3 regions of the Kitasatospora sp. NPDC050463 genome follow, and region 1 is predicted to be linked to each of the others. Evidence: riboswitches for the same ligand, from Rfam matches in the RefSeq annotation. Region 1 holds a riboswitch; each other region holds the start of a gene.
What was found. Region 1 has a riboswitch for thiamine pyrophosphate ahead of thiC (phosphomethylpyrimidine synthase ThiC). Riboswitches for the same ligand answer to the same signal wherever they lie in the genome.

Region 1 (6,696 bases):
CAGGTCGCGGGGCCGCCCCGTGGATCTGGAGCCGACCTACTCGGCGAGCGGGAGGTACACCCGGTTGCCCTGCTCCGCGAACTCCTCGGACTTGGCCTTCATGCCCTCCAGGGCCTCGGCGTCGTACTCGGGCTCGGCCGCGCCGTTGCCGTACTTCTCCGTGATGGATCGACTGATCTTCATCGAGCAGAACTTCGGGCCGCACATCGAGCAGAAGTGGGCCGTCTTGGCGGGCTCGGCGGGGAGCGTCTCGTCGTGGAACGCGCGGGCCGTCTCCGGGTCGAGGGCCAGGTTGAACTGGTCCTCCCAGCGGAACTCGAAGCGGGCGTCGGAGAGCGCGTCGTCCCAGGCCTGGGCACCGGGGTGGCCCTTGGCGAGGTCGGCGGCATGGGCGGCGATCTTGTAGGTGATGACGCCGGTCTTCACGTCGTCCCGGTTCGGCAGGCCCAGGTGCTCCTTGGGGGTGACGTAGCAGAGCATCGCCGTCCCCCACCAGGCGATCATCGCGGCGCCGATGCCCGAGGTGATGTGGTCGTACCCGGGGGCGACGTCCGTGGTGAGCGGGCCGAGGGTGTAGAACGGCGCCTCGTCGCAGATCTCCTTCTGGAGATCCATGTTCTCCCGGATCTTGTTCATCGGGACGTGGCCCGGGCCCTCGATCATCACCTGGACGTCACGCTCGCGCGCGGTCCGGCCGAGCTCGCCCAGCGTCTGCAGCTCGGCGAACTGCGCCTCGTCGTTGGCGTCGGCGATCGAGCCGGGGCGCAGGCCGTCGCCGAGCGAGAAGGTGACGTCGTAGCTCGCGAGGATCTCGCAGAGCTCCTCGAAGTTGGTGTAGAGGAAGTTCTCCTGGTGGTGCGCCAGGCACCAGGCGGCCATGATCGAGCCGCCGCGCGAGACGATGCCGGTCTTGCGGCGGGCCGTCAGCGGCACGTACCGCAGCAGCACGCCGGCGTGCACTGTCATGTAGTCGACGCCCTGCTCGCACTGCTCGATGATGGTGTCGCGGTAGACGTCCCAGCTGAGTTCCTCGGCCCGGCCGTCGACCTTCTCAAGTGCCTGGTAGAGCGGCACCGTCCCGATCGGCACCGGGGAGTTGCGCAGGATCCACTCACGGGTGGTGTGGATGTTGCGGCCGGTGGAGAGGTCCATGACGGTGTCGGCGCCCCAGCGGGTGGCCCAGGTCATCTTCTCCACCTCCTCCTCGATCGAGGAGGTGACGGCGGAGTTGCCGATGTTGGCGTTGATCTTCACCAGGAAGTTGGTGCCGATGATCGACGGCTCCACCTCGGGGTGGTTCACGTTGACCGGGATGACGGCGCGGCCGCGCGCCACCTCGGCCCGCACGTACTCCGGGTCCAGGCCCTCGCGCAGGGCCACGAACTCCATCTCCGGAGTCACCACGCCGCGCCTGGCGTAGGCGAGTTGGGTGACGGAGGCGCCGGACCGGCCCCGCAGCGGGCGGCGCGGGCGGCCGGGGAAGACGGCGTCGAGGTTGCGCAGGTTCCCGCCGCGCGGCGAGGTGTGCTTGATCCCGTCGTCCTCCGGGCGGGCCTCGCGGCCGTCGTACTCCTCGACGTCGCCGCGCTGGCGGATCCACGCGTCGCGCAGCGGCGGCAGGCCGCGCCGCACGTCGGCCTCGTACGCGGGGTCGGTGTACGGGCCGGAGGTGTCGTAGAGCGGGACGGTCCGGCCGTTGGTGAGGACGACCTCTCGGTACGGGACCAGCAGGTCGGGGCGGGATCCCTCGTGGTAGGCCTTGCGCCAGGCCGGGGTCGGGTAGCCGGTGCCCGTGCTTCCGGTGTCATGGTTCCGGGCAGACTGCGGCTGTGCGTCGAACGTGGTCATCAGACCTTCTACTCCCTACGCCGGCATTACCCGGTCAGGTTCCTGCGGTCGACGCAGCGGTCGGCACGTCCTGCGACGTTCCGGTCAGCGCCCTCTCAGCCCGGTGCTCCGAGCTCCCGTGTCCGCAGGCGGTATTGCCTGCGCATGACGTCCAACACCGTAGCGAGCGGATCGCCGCTGGTCCAGAGGGGGTCCATGCGGAGACGACGGTGGCAGACTGGGCCGATGGTCGGAAGCACAGGGCGCGTCACCGGCAGGATCGGCACCGGACTGGTCGGCGAGGTGCTCGTGCACGTCCGCGAACGCCACACCACCGAGGCCTTCCTGGCCCACCCGGCCGTGCCGGGCGAGAGCATGGCGGTCGGCACCCAGGTGGTCGTGGTCGAGTACCAGCCGCCGCGCACCGTCTACGTGGCCCTCCTTTGACGGAATCCTGACGCGGCCGAGACGGAACCAGGACGCATCCCCCTTTCCAAAGGATCACGGTGAGCGGAGAATCCTGCTGCCACCGCGTTCCGCGCCTTCCTGCCCACCAGAGCGCAGCCACGGAACGCCGGTGTGCGCTGAAGGGGGAATCAGCCGATGCTGATCGGCGTAGCGGGGGCCGCAGTGGCTTCCATCATCATTCTGATCGTGCTCTTCAAGCTCATGTGGCGGGTCGCCGAGCCGAACGAGGCACTGATCATCTCGGGTTCCAAGCACCGCTCCGAAGGCGTGGGCGAGAGCATGGGATTCCGCATCGTCACCGGACGGGGCACGCTGGTGACCCCCGGCGTCCAGGTGGTGCGCAAGCTCTCCCTCGACCTCAACGAGGCCGACCTGGACGTGGACTGTGTGACGTCGCAGGGGATTCCGGTGCACGTCAAGGGCGTTGTGATCTTCAAGGTGGGCGACGACACGGTGTCGATCGCCAACGCCGCGCGCCGCTTCCTCGACCAGCAGCAGATGATGGGCCACCGGGTCCACAACGTCTTCGCCGGTCATCTGCGCTCCATCGTCGGCAGCCTGACGGTCGAGGACATGATCCGCGACCGCGAGCGGCTGACCGGGGAGACCCGCGCCGCCTCGGGCTCCGAGATGGAGAAGCTGGGTCTGATCATCGACTCGCTGCAGATCCAGGAGATCCTCGACCCGACCGGCTACATCCAGAACCTCGCCGCTCCGCACGCGGCCGCCGTCATGCGCGACGCCCGCATCGCCCAGGCCGAGGCCGACCGCCAGGCCACCGAGGCCGAGCAGGAGGCCTTCGCGCGCAAGGCCGAGGCGACCCGCAACTCCGGTATCCAGCAGGCCGGTTACCAGGCCGAGCTGGAGACGGCGACCGCCCGGGCGATGCAGGCCGGACCGCTCGCCCAGGCCGCCTCCCGGCAGGAGGTCGTGGTCCAGGAGACCAAGGTCGCCGAGCTGGAGGCGCACCGCAAGGAGCAGCAGCTGCAGGCCGACGTCCGCAAGCCCGCCGACGCCCGGGCGTACGAGACCCGGACCAAGGCGGAGGCCGACCGCGACGCCCGCATCTCGGCCGCCCAGGCGCAGGCCCAGGAGACCGAGCTCAAGGCGGCCGCCGAGGCCAACCGGGTCAAGATCGCCGCGGTCGCCGAGGCCGAGGCCACCCGTGCGCGCGGTCTGGCCGCCGCCGAGGCGACCAAGGCGACCGGCCAGGCCGAGGCCGCGGCCGCCGAGGCCAAGGGTCTGGCGACCGCCGAGGCGGCCCGGGCGCTCGGTCTGGCCGAGGCGGAGGCGATCAAGGCCCGCGCCGCCGCCCTGGCCGAGAACCAGGAGGCCGTGGTCGCGCAGCAACTCGCCGAGAACTGGCCCGAGATCGTCCGGGCCGGCGCGGAGGCCTTCGGCAACGTCGAGCACATGGTGCTGCTGAACGGCGCCGAAGGCATGGGCGAGGTGTTCGCCAAGGCGCTCGCCATGGGCGGCACCGGCCTCGGCCTGGCCCGCCAGCTGCTCAGCACCATGAACACCCCGGAGCCGTCCGCGGCCCCGGGCGGCCCCGGCGCTCCCGGCGCCGCCGTCCCCGTCCAGTCGATCCCGATCCAGGACTGACCACACGTTGGGTACCGTGCCGCGCCCACCTGAGTACCCGTACTCAGGTGGGCGCGGACCCGGGCGCCGGAGCATGGGGGCATGCACCCTGCAGCCACCGCGCGGATCGGCATCACCGCCGTCGGAGCCCACCTCCCCGCCCGCCGACTGACCTCCAGCCAGCTCCAGGACGAGGTGACCGCCGGCGGTCGGCTGCGGCTTCCGGACCGGATGTTCGAGAAGGCGACCGGCATCGTCACCCGGCACTTCGCCGCCGAGGGCGAGTACGCCTCCACCCTGGCCGTCGCCGCCGCCCGGCGCGCCCTGGCGGCCCGCGGCCTGGACCCGCTCGACGTCGACCTGCTGCTGTACGCCTCCGCCACCCGGGACGTCTGCGAACCCGCCACCGCCCACCTCGTCCAGGCCGAACTCGGTTCCAGGGCCCATGCCCTGGACGTCAGCAACGCCTGCAACAGCTTCCTCAACGGGATCGACCTGGCCCGCGCGATGATCCTGGCCGGCCGTGCCCGGCGCGCCCTGGTGGTCACCGGCGAGACGCCCAGCCGGGCGATGCGCCGCGACCCGGCCGGCCCGGCCGACTTCCGGGACGGCTTCGCCGGGTACACCTTCGGCGACGCCGGCGCGGCCGTGGTCGTCGAGCCGGTCGAGCGCGGCGGCATCCTCGACATCGAGACCGAGACCGCCTCCGAGCACTGGGCGGCCGGCGGCATTCCCGGCGGCGGCTCGCGCCACCCGCGCGGCGACGAGTACAGCTACTTCCGGGGCGGCGGCAAGGAGTTGCGCGGCGTCTTCGAGAAGATCGGCGGCTCCATCCTGACCAGGGTCGCGGCCCGCACCGGCCTCGGCTGGGACGACTACGCCCGGGTGCTGGTGCACCAGGTGACCGTCCCCTATCTGGAGCGCTTCGTCGAGCTCACCGGTGTCCCCGCGGACCGGCTGGTCCTCACCGTGCCGGAGCTCGGCAATATCGCCAGTGCCACACTCGGCATCCAACTGGAGCGAATAACACCCGAGTTGAATCCGGGCGACAAGGTGCTGCTGATCGGCCTCGGCGGCGGCGTGAGCCTGATGACCATGGTGTGGGAGGCGTCGTGAACCCCGGTACGGACCTGTGGGTGGTCGTCCCGGCCTACCAGGAGGAGGCCCGGATCGAGGACACCCTGACCGCCCTGGCCGCCCAGCGGGACCGCGCGTTCACCCTGCTGGTCGCCGACAACGGCTCCACCGACGCCACCGTGGCGAAGGTCCGGGCCTTCGCCACCCGGGCGCCGTTCCCGGTCGAGGTGCTGGTCGAGCCGGAGAAAGGCGTCGGCTCGGCGATCGACACCGGCTTCCGGTACGCCATCGCCCGGGGCGCCACCCTGCTCGCCCGCACCGACGCCGACTGCCTGCCCGAACCCGGCTGGACGGCGGCCGCCCGGGCCGGGATGCTCGCCTCCGGCGGGCTGGTCTGCGGCCGGGTCACCGCCCGCCGCGACGAACACGGGCCGGCCGGGCGCGCGGTGTTCCTGGTGCTGGTCGCGCTCGGCGCGTTCTTCGGCCGGATCCGGCCCGCGCACCGCCGCCGGCACGGCTACCGCACGCCCTACCGGATGCACGCCGGGAACAACATGGCGATCACCGCCGAGCTCTACCGGGCCGTCGGCGGCATGCCGCGCAGGCCGTCGCCCACCGACCGGACGTTCATCAACCGGGTGCGCCGCCACACCACCGCGATCGTCCACCGCCGCGACATGGTGGTCCAGAACTCCACCCGGCGGATCCGCGCCTACGGCGTGGTCGGCACCGCCCGCTGGTACCTGGAGCGCGGCGCCGGCCGGCGCTCGGTCGACGTCCGCTGAGCCGGCCCCGCCACCGCCGGGCCACCCCGGCCAGGACCCCACCGACCGACTCCCCGCTGAGGAGGGCCCCCGTGCTCGACCGGCTCGCCCACGCCCTGCGCACCGTCCACCCCGACCGGCCCGCCGTCCTCGACCGGGGCCGCACCGGCGCCACCCGGGTCCGGATCCGCCGCGGCGAACTCGCCGACCTCGCCGACCGCTACGCCGCCGCCCTGCACGCCCGCGGTCTCGGCGCCGGCGCCACCCTCGGCGTCGCCGTCCGCCCCGGACCCCGGGCGCTCGCCGTGATGCTCGCCGCCCACCGGCTCGGCCTGCGGGCGGCCGTCCTCGACCCGACCGCCGGACCGGACGTCCTGTCCGCCCGCCTCGCACTGGCCCGGCCGGACCTCGTACTCGCCGACGCCGCCGCCCAGGCGGTAGCCGGCTGGGCCGGGCCGCTGGCCCGCCGCGCCCACCTCGCCCTGCCCCCGCTGGCCGCGCTCGGCCCGGTCGCCACCCTCGGCCGCCGGCTGCCCGGCTGCGCCCCCCGGCTCACGACGGCGGGCGGCACCGGGCCCGTGCCCCGCCGGGGCGACCCCGGCACCGATGCCGTGATCGTCTTCACCTCCGGCACCACCGCCCGCCCGCGCGCCGTCGTGCACACCCGCGAGGGCCTGGCGGCCGGCCTGCGCACCGTCACCGAACTGGTCGACCTCCGCCCCGGCGGCGTCGTGCTCGGCGGCACCTTCTTCGTCCTGGTGCCGGCCCTCGCCGCCGGTGCCACCGTCGCCCTCCCGGCCCGCGGCCCGCGCGCGCTGGCCGGCCAACTCGCCCGGCTGGCACCGGCCCAGAGCTACCTCACCCCGCCGGCGCTGCGCGCCGCCCTCGGCGCCGGAGCCCGCTTCCACGGCCGGGTCTGGACCGGCTCCGCACCCGCCGACGCCGGCCTGCTGCGGCGGGTCAAGCAGGCCGGCGC
Region 2 (6,696 bases), on a different contig from region 1:
CGTTCCAAGGGCTGTTCTCATCCGCGGCTCTTTCATGTCGTGCTCCACACCGTGCTCCACCCCCGCCACGCCGCTCGCCAAGCCCGCCAGCCCGGTTCGGGCCGGTGCGGCGTTCCCCGACGTGGGCAGGCGGGGCCGGAGCGACCCCGAGCGGTCACGGAAAGGAACGAGCGTCATGCGCGAGAATTCGAGGAGCCGGTCGGCAGCCCGTTCCGTCCGGCTGGCCGCTGCCCTGGCCGCCGCCACCGACCACCGCTGGCCGGTGGTCCCCGGCACGCTGCTGCTCGGCGGCCACTGTTCGTGCGGGGACGAGGACTGTGCCGTTCCCGGTGCCCATCCGCACGACCCGCCGCTGCTGGCGGCCACCACCGACGCCCGGATGGTGCGCTGGTGGTGGGAGCGGCAGAGCCCGGACGCGCCGGTGCTCGCGGCGACCGGCGGGACGGTCTCGGCGGTCAGCCTGCCCGCGGCGGCCGGCGCCCGGGCGCTGGCCTACCTCGCCGCGCTGCGGATGCCGCTCGGCCCGGTGCTTTCGATGCCCGGCCGGTACGCGATGCTGGTGGCCCCGTACTCGCTGGATGCGCTCGGCGAGATGCTCGCCCAACTGCCTTGGGTCCCGGGGTCGTTGCGGTACCACGGGTCGGGCGGCTTCCTGTCGCTGCCGCCCGGCGGCGGATCGGGGGGCGGGGTGCGCTGGGTGCTGCCGCCGCGCCCGGCGGCGGACGGCGGGGTGTGGCTGCCCGAGGTCGGGCCGCTGCTGGGAGAGTTGGTCGAGGCGACGGTCCAGTTGGACAGCGGGCGCTCGGCGTACTGACCGGCGCTCCCGTCGGGGCTCCCGTCGGCGGCATCGCCCGTGCGGGCGATGCGGCGGGCGGGGGCCGGCCGGGACCGGCCCGGCGGCGCGGGCGGTGTACTGGATCGGGCACGGTCCACCGGCCCGGCCGGAAAACAAAAGATCCGGCCGCTGGCGACGGGGGATGCACCAGCGACCGGACTCTTTAGACAGTAACAAGGATCCGCGCCCGCGCCAATTTCCAAGAGGCCCTGCCCGCCCGGAAATTGCAGTACCGGCGGACAATGTGACGCGTATCACCCGGATCCGAGTCCCCTTTAGTTCAAGGTGACCTGACGGTTCACCAGGTTGGCGCGGGCCCGCCGCTCCTCGCCGGTCAGCGGCGCGGGGTCGGCCAGCGTCGCGGCGAGCCGCTCGGCGAACTCGGCCGCCGGCTTCTCGCAGTCGGTGGCGGTCATGGCGAGCGGCAGGTCCCAGACCGGGACGGTCAGGCCGTGCGCGCGGAACGAGCCGACCAGGCGGGTGTCCGGGCCGAGCGAGGACTGGTCGGCGGCGGTGAGCCGGGCCAGCGCGTCGAGCAGCTGCTCCTCCGGCACGGTCATCACCCAGCGCAGGTGGTTCTTGTCCGGAGTGCCGCACCAGTACGCGGAGTCCACGCCGGTCAGCTTCTCGGTGGGGATCGCCGAGGCGTTGGCGCGTTCCAGGGAGGCGGCCACCTCGCCGGTGGCGGTCTCGGCGTCCTCCAGCCAGAACTCGAAGCCGGTGTGCACGGCGGGCGTGAACTCGGCCGAGTCGTCCAGCAGGTCCTGCAGGCGGCGGCCGCCCGCGACGGTCCGGCGGGCGGGGACGGGCGAGCCCGGCTCGGCGGCCAGTGCCAGCTCCAGGGCGTCAGCCAGGTCGCGGCTCAGGTCGCCGGAGGCGGACTGGGTCTGCAGGCCGAGCAGGATCGAGCCGTCCTGGCGGCGCAGCGCCGGCCAGGCCAGCGGCAGCACGGTGGCCAGCGTCACGGACGGGACGTCGCCGTTGGCGGCCTCGGCAACCCCGGCGGCCAGCGTCAGCGGCACGGTCGCGGCCGGGACCAGCTCGCGCAGCGCCACCCAGTCGGCCTCGCCGGGCAGCCCCTCGAACGGGCGGTGCACCAGCTCCTGAACGGCGTGCGAGGCCTCCCTGCCGTGGCACGCCTTGTACCGGCGACCCGAACCGCACGGGCAGTTCTCGCGGGCTCCGACCACGGGGATCTCACCCGTGACGGCGGTGGTGGACTGGCTGTGCTGCGGCGCCTTCTTGGCGGCCTTCTTGCCCATGGTGCGGCTCTCCCGGTGGCGGTTTCGGTGTGCTCCGGGCAGCCTACTGACGTTCCCCCGGCGCGTGGGTACGCGCCGGGGCGGGGAGTGCCCACGCGGACGCCGTCGCGGCAGCGTCGGACCGGGTGGCCGCCGGTCGCCGCGCGGGGGCGCTCGGGCAGGGTCAGGCGCTGCGGGCATCACCGCCGGTGCGCCTGGCGTGCCGGGCCCGGGCGGGCAGAGCGGCCCAGACCGTGACCTCGCCGGGCGCGTCGCGCACGCCCCAGTCGCTGGCCAGCTGGTCGACGATGCTCAGCCCGCGCCCGCCGCGTGAGGTCAGCGACGGGCTGGCGGGGGACGGCCGGGTCTGCGCACCGCCGTCGGTCACCTCCACGGTGAGGATCCCGTCCGCGTGCATCTGCCAGCGCACCAGGACGCCACCGTCGCCCTCGCCGTCGTCCGGCTGGGCCTGGGCCGTGGGCCGTCCCTTGCCCTGGCCCTCGGGGCGGGCCGGGGATCCGCTCGACACCGGAGCACCGGTCGCCCTGACCGGTTCGGCCGGTCCCGACGGGACGCCGACGAGTACCTGGTCGACGATCTCCACCCGGGCGCTGCGCCCGAGCACGGGCAGCGGGCCGAGCGGCCGCGCGTAGCGACATGCATTGCTCAGCAGTTCGGAAAGGATCAGAACAGCATCATCAATGACCGGTTCAGGTATCTCCCGGTCTCCCAGATCTCGACGCAGTCGGCGCCGTGCGACCCCGACACTCGCTGGGCCGTGCGGCACTGCCATGGTCGATGAAGTCGGCACTTCACGCGCCACCATCAACGCCACCCCCGGACCTCCTTCAGCGTATGCCGAGGGATGGATGCCCCTTGGTAATGGGTCGGAAACGACCGTACGGCGATCCCGCGCGGACATTTCAAGCCGAGCGACAGACGGTGCGCGGCAGGTGATTCCGTGCTCACCCTCTGTCGTGAGAGCGCATAATTTCCGACCGAAAACGACGGGGAAGGTTTGAGTCCCTACCAAAGCGGTCGTCGACCGACGGGCCTGAAGTGCCGGACAGGGCCGAAGTGGGGTGAGTGGTCACCAGGCTTCCCGGGGCACGAAGAATCCTGAGGGACTGGTGGGATCAATGGGATCAATGGGCCTGGGAGGACTCGAAACAACCCGATGGGACCCGGTGGGCTCGACGGTTCTCGATGGACCCGATGGACCCGATGGACCCGATGGGCTCGACGGTGCTCGACGGGATGCAGCGGTGCTCGGGAAACCCCGAGCCCGAGGACCGGCGCCGCCTCGCGGGCACGGACCGGTTCACCGGCCGAGCTGGGCCAGGACCTCCGCCGGGCGGTTGGTGATGATCCCCGAGACCCCGAGCTCCAGGCAGAGCTCGACATCGGCCGGCTCGTCCACGGTCCAGACGTGCACCTGGTGGCCGAGCTCCCGCAGCCGCGTCACCAGCCGGGGCCTGGCCCGGACCAGGTCGATGCCCGGACCGGCGATGCGGGCACCGCCCGGCAGCGAGGCACCCGGGCGCAGCCGGCCCTGCAGGGGCATGGTCCGTTCGAACAGGAACACCCGCGGGTACTCCGGTGCGGCGGCGGCCACCCTGGTCAGCGCCAGCGAGGAGAAGCTCATGATCCGGGCCTGCGGGCGGTCGCCCTCCGGCGCTCCGCCGATCTTGAACCGGTCGAGCATCCGCAGCAGCTCGGCCTCCACCCGGCCCCGGAAGCGGACCGGATGCTTGGTCTCGATCGCCAGATCCACCGGACGTCCGCAGTCGGTGACCAGCTCCAGCAGGCTCTCCAGCCGCAGGACGCCGCGCAGGTCCGGGTCCGCGCTCGGCTCACCCGTCTTCCAGGCGCCGAAGTCGTGCGCCTCCAACTGGGCCAGCGTCATCGAGGAGACCGGGCCGCGGCCGTCCGAGACCCGGCCGATCCGGCGGTCGTGCACGCAGACCAGGTGCCCGTCCGCCGTCACCCGGACGTCGCACTCGACCGCGTCCGCGCCCTCGTCGAGCGCCCGGCGATAGGCCGCGAGCGTGTGCTCGGGCAGGGCGTGCGAGGAACCGCGGTGGGCGATCACCTGGACGGGCGGCGCGGTGCGCGCCGCCGCCGGGGAGAGGTCGGGGCTGGTCACGCCGTCCACGATAGGCGGCGGAAGTGACACAGAGGCGAAGACGGCCCCAACCCGCGGGGCCGTCTTCGCTGCGGCGCCGGCCGTCGAGTGCCGGGCTTCCCGCTGCTCGGCTGCTCGGCGCCGGGCGCCCGGACGGTCAGGCCGCGGCGGTGCGGCGGGTCAGCGGGGTGAGCGCCCAGGTGGCCAGGGCGGGCACCAGGAAGCCGAACAGCGACGCCGAGGTCCACTCCTGGGGCGTGAAGTGCAGCGTCTCCTGCACCGACGTCCAGAAGTCCGTCCACCAGCCGGCGATCGCGGTCGGCGCGATCACCTGGTAGACGGCGAAGCCCAGCGCCCAGGGCAGCAGCATCAGCCAGCGGGACGGCGCGTCGTCGGCGAGGTTCCAGCCGCGCCGCCCGGCGCCGAGGAAGTAGTCGACCGCCAGTACCGCGAACATCGGCACGAACACCGAGCCGATCAGGCCGAGGAAGGCGTAGTAGGAGTCGGTGAACTCGGTGATCTGCAGCGCCAGCACGGTGATCAGCAGGCCGGTGCCGCCGGTCAGGACCCGGCGGTCGACCCTCGGCAGCAGGTTGTGGACCGACATGGCGGTCGAGTACACGTTCGCGAAGGACTGGTCGGTCTCGCGCAGCACCAGCACCAGCAGGAAGAGCCAGCCGGCCCAGACGCCCAGGAAGGAGTCGAAGATCCGGGTGGCGTCGCCGTCGGCCTGCAGCAGCGCGAACAGGCCGAGCACGTAGCACCAGACCTGGGCGACGGTGTAGCCGGAGAAGCTGCCCCAGAACGCGGAGCGGGCGGTGCGCGAGTGCCGGGTGTAGTCGGCGGCCAGCGGGACGAAGGAGATCGACACCGCGATCATCGCGTCGGTGGCCTTGAGGAAGCCGTGCCAGTTGCCCGCGCCCGGGTCGGACACGCCGTCCCGGCCCAGCTGGACGGTGAAGTACACCATCGCCACCGCGACCGCCGCGGCGACGAAGCGACGCAGCACCGCTATCGCGCCGAGCGGCCAGATGGTCAGTGCGGTGGTCACCGCGCCCGCCAGCACGACGAAGAGCCAGCGGTAGCCGTCGGTGTGCGCCACCGTCTGCGCGCCCATCGCGATGACCAGCAGCTCGTACACGCCCCAGCCGATGCACTGGACGATGTTCAGCACCGTCGGCAGGTAGGAGAGCTTCGTCCCGAACAGGCCACGCAGATTGGCCATCGCCGGTGCCCCGGTCCGGGCCCCGATCAGCGCGGCCACGCCGAGCATCGCGGTGCCGACCACGGTGCCGGCCACGATCGCGGTGATCGCGGCGGCCAGCGACAGCTCGCTGCCCGGCGCGCCGAGCACGGTGGCGGCGGTGGTGAAGCCGATCAGGCTGACGCCGAGGTTCATCCAGAGCGCGAAGTGGTCCCGGAAGCGGAGCGTGCGCGGCGGCTCGGTGTCCAGGACGAACGGGGCCTCGACCCGGTCGGCCCGCTCCGGGCGGTCCAGCACGGCGGTGGCGGCAGCCGTGGAACCGGGTGCGCCGTCGGCGGCGTCGCAATGATCGGTCGCGGACGACTCGGGGAAACCCGAGGACTTGGGCGCGGGCGCGCCCGAAGAGGATGGCGAAGCAGGCGGCATGGCCGATACTCCCTACGCCGGCATTACCCGGACAGGTTCCGGCGGTCTGCGCCCCCTCGACGGTCCGTCCACGATCCCGTGGCGTACGGTCGACCGGCGCACTCTCAGCCTGGTGGGTCCAAGCTCCCGCGTGTCAGTTAGGAGCGACAGGCTAACCGGCGCGGGGGTGAACGCCAAGGCCAGGCGTCCGGCGGTCCGCATCGCGGGACGCCGCGGGGCGTCCTCGTGAGGCCTTCTGCGGGGGGACCGCAGGGAGCCGGCGCGGGGCCGACCGGGGCATCGGGGGCCGGTCCGGGGGCACCGGACGGGGCCGCCGTCGGGCCGGTCGGCGGGCCGGTTGTCGGGCCGGGCTAAGGATTCTTATGAGTTCTTCAGAGGGGTCCTTACGACAATCGAATCGAGTGTGCGAAAAACTATGGTTGTTGGTCCTGTCAGCTATGGAGGTCGTCCGTGAGCAGCGAGCGCGAGGTTGGGCCCACCGGGCCACAGGGGGAGCAGCCCTCCGACGGCCAGGGGGTAGTGGGTCCCGCTCATGACGGTCCGGCGCCCGCCGCCCCGGCCGCGCCGCCCACCGGCGGGTTCACGCCGACGCTGGCGTTCGGCAAGGTCGGCGCCCCGGAGCCGGCGCCCGCAGCCCCGGCCGAGCCGGTTTCGGCTCCGGCGCCCGCCCCGGCGGCGGCCGAGACCGGGTACATCGACGCACCTCCGCCGATCCTGCCGCCCGCCCCGGCGGCGCCCGCGGCCCCGGCCGCTCCGGCAGTCCCGGCTCCCGCGCCGGTCACCAACCCGTACGCCACCCCCGGTACCCCGGTCGCGGCGGCGGCCCACGACCCGTACGGCGCTCCGGCCGCTCCGGCCGCGCCGG
Region 3 (6,696 bases), on a different contig from region 1:
CGTTCGGCCTGCCGCTGGGCGAGGCGTTCCAGCTGAGGGACGACCTGCTCGGCGTCTTCGGGGACCCTGCGGTCACCGGCAAGCCCGCCGGGGACGACCTGCGCGAGGGCAAGCGGACGCTGCTGGTCGCGCACGCGATGCGGGGGCTGCCCGCCGCCGACGCCCGTCATCTGGACGAGCGGCTCGGCGCGCCGGACCTGGCGCCCGAGGAGGTGGCCCGACTGCGCGAACTGGTCGGGCGCAGCGGCGCGCCGGAGCGGGTGGAGCAGCGGATCGAGGAGCTGATGCGGCAGTCGCTGGCCGCGCTGGAGGCGGCGCCGCTGGCCGACGAGCGGGCCCGCGAGGCACTGCTGGCGCTGGCCGAGGCCGCCACCGTCCGCAAGCACTGAGCGCCTCCGGCACGGGGGCGGCGTCGCCCCTGATGTGCCGGAGGCTCCGACCGCGGGCCGGGAACCCCTGCCCGGGAGTACCGGGACGGCGGCAGCCGTCCGGGTCAGACCGCCCGCAGCCGCCGGGCGAACGCGGCGGCCGCCGCCCGCGGGTCGTCCGCGGCGGTGATGGCGCGCACCACCACGACCCGGCTCGCGCCGGCCGCCAGCACCTCGTCCAGGTTGCCCAGGTCGATGCCACCGATGGCGAACCACGGCCGGTCGGTGGTCTGCTTCGCCGCGTGGGCGACCAGGCCGAGGCCGGGCGCGTGACGGCCCGGCTTGGTCGGGGTGGGCCAGACCGGGCCGGTGCAGAAGTAGTCCACGCCGGGCTCGGCGATCGCCGCGTCCACCTCGGACTCGGCGTGGCAGGAGCGGCCGATCAGCACGTCCTCGCCGAGGATCGCCCGGGCGGCCGGGACGGGCAGGTCGTCCTGCCCGAGGTGCAGCACGTCGGGCCGGGCCGCGTGCGCGACGTCGGCGCGGTCGTTGACGGCGAGCAGCTTCCCGTGGCGGCGGCAGGCGTCGGCGAAGACCTCCAGCGCCGCCAGTTCCTGCTTGGCCTCCAGGTTCTTGTCGCGGAGCTGGACGATGTCCACCCCGCCGGCCAGCGCCGCGTCCAGGAACTGCACGAGGTCGCCCTGCTCGCGGCGGGCGTCGGTGCACAGGTAGAGCCGGGCGTCGGCGAGCCGCCGACGCGGTGTGTCCGCCGCCATCAGATCAGCATCGCCTGGGCACGGCGCTTCACCTCGGTGCCACGGTTCTCCTGGAGCGCCTGGATCGGGCTGCCTGGCAGCGACGGGTCCTCGGTGAAGAGCCACTCCAGGATCTCCACGTCGTTGTACCCGCAGTCGCGCAGCACCGTCAGGGTGCCGGACAGGTGCTTGACCAGGCCCGGGCCGTCGATGAACGCGGCCGGCACCTGGAGCGACCTGTTCGGGCCGCGCCGGACGGCGATCAGCCCGCCGTTCTTGACCAGGTCGCGCACCTCGGTGACCCGGACCCCCCACTGCTCCGAGATGTCGGGCAGGTACATCCACTCGGTGACCAGGGCTTCAATCTTGCTTTCGATCTCACTCACGTCACCAGACTGCCACCTCCACGGCCCGCCGCGCACCAATCCGCCGCCGGGGCTACCCCGCGACGGCCGACTTCAGTGCCACCGCCGGGTCCGCCGCCCGCACCGGATCGAGCACCGCCGAGCGCTCGACCAGGCGGCGCCCCTGGGTGAGATCGCGCGGGCGGTCCACCGTCAGCAGGGCGCGCAGCGTGCCGTCGCGCAGCCAGAGCACCGCCCAGGAGCGGTCCTGCGGTGAGCCGCGCCAGAGCAGTTCGTCGCCGTCGCCGTGCCGCCCGGCGTACTGCACCATCCGGCCGAACTGCTCCGACCAGAAGTACGGCACCGGGTCGTACGGCAGGTCCGCGCCGAGCACGGCGGCGGCCGCGGCCCCGCCGGACTGCAGCGCGTGGTCCCAGTGCTGGACGGTCAGCCGGGCGCCGGCGCGGGCCGACGGGTAGCTCACGCAGTCGCCGGCCGCGTAGACGCCGGGCAGGGTGGTGCGCAGCCGCTCGTCCACCAGGACGGCGCCGGCGGCGTCCAGCCCGACGCCGGAGCCGGCCAGCCAGTCGGTGGCCGGGCGGGCGCCGATGCCGACCACGACCTCGTCGGCGGGCAGGTGCGAGCCGTCCGCCAGCAGCACCGCGCCGGGCTCGACCGCGGCGACCCCGACGCCGCAGCGCAGCTCCACGCCGGCCTCCGCGTACCAGGCCGCCATCGCCCGGCCGATCCCGAGCGGCAGTGCGCCGGGGACGGGCGCCGGGCCCGCCTCGACGACGGTGACCTCGCAGCCGGCCGCCCGGGCGGCGGTGGCCACCTCGGCGCCGATCCAGCCCGCGCCGACCAGGACCAGGCGCAGCCCCGGGCGGAGCAGGGCGCGCAGGGCCAGCGCGTCGTCCAGGGTGTGCAGCAGGTGGGCGCGCTCGGCGCCGGGCAGCGCGCGCGGGGTGGCGCCGGTGGCGAGCACCAGGGCGTCGTACGGCAGGTCGCCGGCGTCGGTGTGCAGCACACCGGGGGTGAGGCCGGTGGCCCGGCGGCCGGTGAGCAGTTCGACGCCCAGCTGCGCGAGGTCGAGGTCGAGCGGGGTGGCTTCGGCCTTGCCGAGCAGCACCTCCTTGGAGAGCGGCGGCCGGTCGTACGGCTGGTGCGGCTCCTCGCCGACCAGGAGGATCCGCCCCCGCCAGCCACCCCGCCGCAGGCCCGCGGCGCAGTGCGCCCCGGCCAGCCCGGCCCCGACCACGACCACCTGATCCGTCCCGCTCAGCTCTGCCACGCCCGTCACTGTACTGGCGCCCGTCCGGGGCACCAGAGGGCCGTCGAGCCCCGCACCCGGCCCGGGGCCGACCCGCCGACCACTCCGCCGTCCAGCCCGCCGTCCAGCCCTCGTACGCGCCTTCGGTGGCGACAACCCCCGGAGTTATGGTGGGGGCACCATCACGGGAGCCCGGCGGACCGGGCTGAGAGGCGGGCTGACACGGCCTGCGACCGTCCGAACCTGATCCGGGTCATACCGGCGAAGGGAGAACAGCGACTTTGACACGCTTGGCAGCAGGTACCCATGCCGACGTGCTGGTCATCGGCGGCGGCATCATCGGCCTCGCCGTCGCCTGGCGGGCGGCCCGGCTCGGGGTGAGGAACATCGCCGTGGTCGACCCGGACCCCGGCGGCGGCGCCGCCCGGGTCGCGGCCGGCATGCTCGCCCCCGTCACCGAACTCCAGTACGGCGAGGAGCCGTTGCTACGCCTCGGGATGGCCTCCAACGAGCGGTACGCGGCCTTCGCCGCCGAACTCGCCGAGGCCTCCGGCGGTCAGGACACCGGCTACCGCCAGTGCGGCACCGTCGCCGTCGCCCTCGACTCCGACGACCGCGAGGAACTGCGCGAACTGCACGCCTTCCACCGGCGGCTCGGCCTCGACTCGCAGTGGCTGACCGGCCGGGAGGCCCGCAAGCTGGAGCCGATGCTCGCCCCGGGCGTCCGCGGCGGCCTGCACGTCACCGACGACCACCAGGTGGACGGCCGCCGGCTGGCCAGGGCCCTGGTCCTCGCCTGCGAGCGGGCGAACGTACGACTGCACCGCGCCGAGGCCACCGAGCTGCTGGTCGAGGGAGGCCGGGCCGTCGGCGCCCAGCTGGGCACGCGGGAAACCCTGACCGCCGACCGGATCGTGCTGGCCGCCGGCTCCCGCAGTCATCTGCTGCCCGGCCTGCCCGAGGGCGTGCTGCCGGCGATCCGCCCGGTGAAGGGCCAGATCCTGCGGCTGCGGATCCCGCCCGCCTACCGGCCGTTCCTCTCCCGCAACGTCCGCGCGGTGGTGCGCGGTCAGCACCTCTACCTGGTGCCACGCGAGAACGGCGAGCTGGTGATCGGCGCGACCAGCGAGGAGCAGGGCTACGACACCACCGTCACCGCCGGCGGGGTGTACGAGCTGCTGCGCGACGCCCACGAGCTGGTCCCCGGCATCACCGAGCTGCCCCTGGTGGAGACCTCCGCCGGGCTGCGCCCGGGCTCGCCGGACAACGCCCCGCTGCTCGGGCCGACCGCCCTGCCCGGCCTGGTCGCCGCCACCGGCCACTACCGCAACGGCGTGCTGCTCACCCCGGTGACGGCCGACCTGGTCGCCGAACACCTGGTCACCGGCGCGACGCCCGAGCTCGCCGCGCCGTTCTCCCCCACCCGCTTCACCACGAAGGCCCCCGCATGAGCGAGATCGAACTCACCGTCAACGGCGAGCCCCGCCGGGTGCCCGCCGACACCACCCTGGCCGAGGTGGTGACCACCCTCAGCCAGGCCAACTCCGGCGTCGCCGCGGCGCTCAACGAGGCCGTGGTGCCGCGCGGTTCGTGGCCGCTGACCCGGCTGGCCGCCGGCGACCGGGTCGAGATCCTCACCGCCGTCCAGGGAGGCTGACCATGGCCGACGACGTGTTCTCCATCGCCGGGACGACCTTCGGCTCGCGCCTGATCATGGGCACCGGCGGCGCCCCCAGCCTGGAGGTCCTGGAGCAGGCCCTGCGGGTCTCCGGCACCGAGCTGACCACCGTGGCGATGCGCCGGGTCGACACCACCACCCAGGGCTCCGTCCTGGACGTACTGACCCGCAACGGCATCCGCGTCCTGCCCAACACGGCGGGCTGCTTCACCGCCGGCGAGGCCGTGTTGACGGCCCGGCTGGCCCGCGAGGCGCTCGGCACCGACTGGGTGAAGCTGGAGGTCATCGCCGACGAGCGGACCCTGCTGCCCGACCCGATCGAACTGCTGGACGCGGCCGAGACACTGGTCGACGACGGCTTCACCGTCCTGCCCTACACCAATGACGACCCGGTACTGGCCCGGAAGCTGGAGGACGTCGGCTGTGCGGCGATCATGCCGCTGGGCTCGCCGATCGGCTCCGGCCTGGGCATCCGCAACCCGCACAACTTCCAGCTGATCGTGGAGAGCGCGGGCGTCCCGGTGATCCTGGACGCGGGCGCCGGCACCGCCTCGGACGTCGCCCTGGCGATGGAGCTCGGCTGCGCCGCAGTGATGCTCGCCTCGGCGGTGACCCGTGCCCAGAAGCCGGTGCTGATGGCCGACGCGATGCGGCACGCCGTCGAGGCCGGCCGGCTCGCCCACCGGGCCGGCCGGATCCCGCGCCGCTTCCACGCCGAGGCCTCTTCGGCGATGGCCGGCCGGGCCGACCTGGACACCCGCGAGCACCCGGCGTTCTGAGCCCGGAGCGTCCGGGGTGTCACAAGCCGGGCACAGACCGCCCCGGGAGCGGTGCCTCCCGGGGCCGGGGCCGGCCCGCGCACTAGAATCGCCGGGTGGACATGGCCTTGCACGACCCCCTGATCGGTACCCTGCTCGACCGTCGGTACCGGGTCGAGCAGCGCATCGCGGCCGGCGGGATGTCCACCGTCTACCGGGGCACCGACACCCGGCTGGACCGGGTCGTGGCGGTCAAGGTGATGCACCCCTCGCTCGCCGGCGACGAGGACTTCACCGGCCGGTTCATCCGCGAGGCCAAGGCGGTGGCCCGGCTCGCGCACCCCAACGTGGTCAACGTCTTCGACCAGGGCGCGGACGGCGGCCACGTGTTCCTCGCGATGGAGTACGTACCCGGCCGGACCTTGCGCGACCTGCTGCGGGACCGGGGCGCACTGTCCATCCGGGCCGCCCTGGACGTCCTGGAGCCGGTGCTCGCCGCGCTCGGCGCCGCCCACCGGGCCGGTCTGGTCCACCGCGACGTCAAACCGGAGAACGTGCTGATCACCGACGGCGGCCTGGTCAAGGTCGCCGACTTCGGCCTGGTCCGGGTGCTGAACGCCGGCGACGGCGCGGCGAGCTCCGGCACCGCGACCACCGGCACCGTCCTCGGCACCGTCTCCTACCTGGCCCCCGAGCAGATCCGCCCCGGCGCCGGGACCGACCAGCGGGTGGACGTCTACGCGGCCGGCATCCTGCTGTACGAGATGCTCACCGGCCACCGCCCGCACACCGGCGAGAACCCCGTCCAGGTCATGTACCGCCACCTGCACGAGGACGTTCCGGCGCCGTCGCTGACCGTGCCGAGCGTCGTCCCCGAGCTGGACGCGATAGTGGCCGGGGCCTGCGCGCGCGACCCGCGGGCCCGCCCGTACGACGCGGTCGAGCTGCTGGCCTCCCTTCAGCGGGCCCGCCGCGCGCTCACCCCCGCCCAGCTGGACGCCGAGCCGCCCGCCTCCACCCGGCCCAGCCCGCAGTACCCGACCAATGAGCCGACCTCGGTGATACGGCCGGCGGTCGTGGCGCCGCCGGTCGAGCGCACCAGCGTGCTGGACGTCCCGCCGGAGGTGATGGACCAGCTGCTCACCGAGCCGCGCCCGTACGACGAACCGCCGCCGGCGCGCACCCGGCGCCGCGGCCCGTGGCGCCGCCTCCCGCGCAAGCCGCTGATCTGGGCCTCCGTCCTGGCGGCCCTGGTGCTGCTGGTCGGCGGCACCACCTACGCGCTCTCCGGCGCGCTGTACACGACGGTGCCCGGTGTGATCGGCAAGGACCGCGCCGAGGCGCAGCGGATCCTGGACGGCGCGGGGATGCACGGTCGGTTCAGCGAGGTGTACAGCGAGAGCGTCCCGGCCGGGCAGGTGATCTCCACCGACCCCGGGGTCGGGGCGCGGGCCCGCAAGAGTGACGCGGTGGGTGTCACCGTCTCCCGGGGCCCGAAGCGGATCGCCGTCCCCGAGCTGGCC

Region 2: another riboswitch for thiamine pyrophosphate. It lies ahead of AB0J08_RS20235 (cytosine permease); the one in region 1 lies ahead of thiC (phosphomethylpyrimidine synthase ThiC).
Region 3: another riboswitch for thiamine pyrophosphate. It lies ahead of thiO (glycine oxidase ThiO); the one in region 1 lies ahead of thiC (phosphomethylpyrimidine synthase ThiC).

Annotation. Positions count from the first base shown of each region.
Region 1 covers NZ_JBFAJO010000019.1:100,798-107,493, reverse strand. Annotated here, with positions in the region: gene thiC (phosphomethylpyrimidine synthase ThiC) at 37-1,848, opposite strand; TPP riboswitch at 1,844-1,978, opposite strand; gene AB0J08_RS14985 (hypothetical protein) at 2,074-2,274, shown strand; gene AB0J08_RS14980 (SPFH domain-containing protein) at 2,431-3,900, shown strand; gene AB0J08_RS14975 (3-oxoacyl-[acyl-carrier-protein] synthase III C-terminal domain-containing protein) at 3,982-4,995, shown strand; gene AB0J08_RS14970 (glycosyltransferase family 2 protein) at 4,992-5,741, shown strand; gene AB0J08_RS14965 (class I adenylate-forming enzyme family protein) at 5,813-6,696, shown strand, end outside.
Region 2 covers NZ_JBFAJO010000030.1:60,366-67,061, forward strand. Annotated here, with positions in the region: gene AB0J08_RS20215 (bifunctional DNA primase/polymerase) at 176-814, shown strand; gene AB0J08_RS20220 (DUF5926 family protein) at 1,111-2,097, opposite strand; gene AB0J08_RS20225 (ATP-binding protein) at 2,261-2,701, opposite strand; gene AB0J08_RS20230 (glycerophosphodiester phosphodiesterase family protein) at 3,398-4,222, opposite strand; gene AB0J08_RS20235 (cytosine permease) at 4,359-5,831, opposite strand; TPP riboswitch at 5,824-5,971, opposite strand; gene AB0J08_RS20240 (trypsin-like peptidase domain-containing protein) at 6,282-6,696, shown strand, end outside.
Region 3 covers NZ_JBFAJO010000007.1:127,296-133,991, reverse strand. Annotated here, with positions in the region: gene AB0J08_RS07085 (polyprenyl synthetase family protein) at 1-389, shown strand, start outside; gene thiE (thiamine phosphate synthase) at 494-1,144, opposite strand; gene AB0J08_RS07075 (Rv2175c family DNA-binding protein) at 1,144-1,509, opposite strand; gene AB0J08_RS07070 (FAD-dependent oxidoreductase) at 1,562-2,767, opposite strand; TPP riboswitch at 2,912-3,024, shown strand; gene thiO (glycine oxidase ThiO) at 3,028-4,188, shown strand; gene thiS (sulfur carrier protein ThiS) at 4,185-4,394, shown strand; gene AB0J08_RS07055 (thiazole synthase) at 4,397-5,194, shown strand; gene pknB (Stk1 family PASTA domain-containing Ser/Thr kinase) at 5,296-6,696, shown strand, end outside.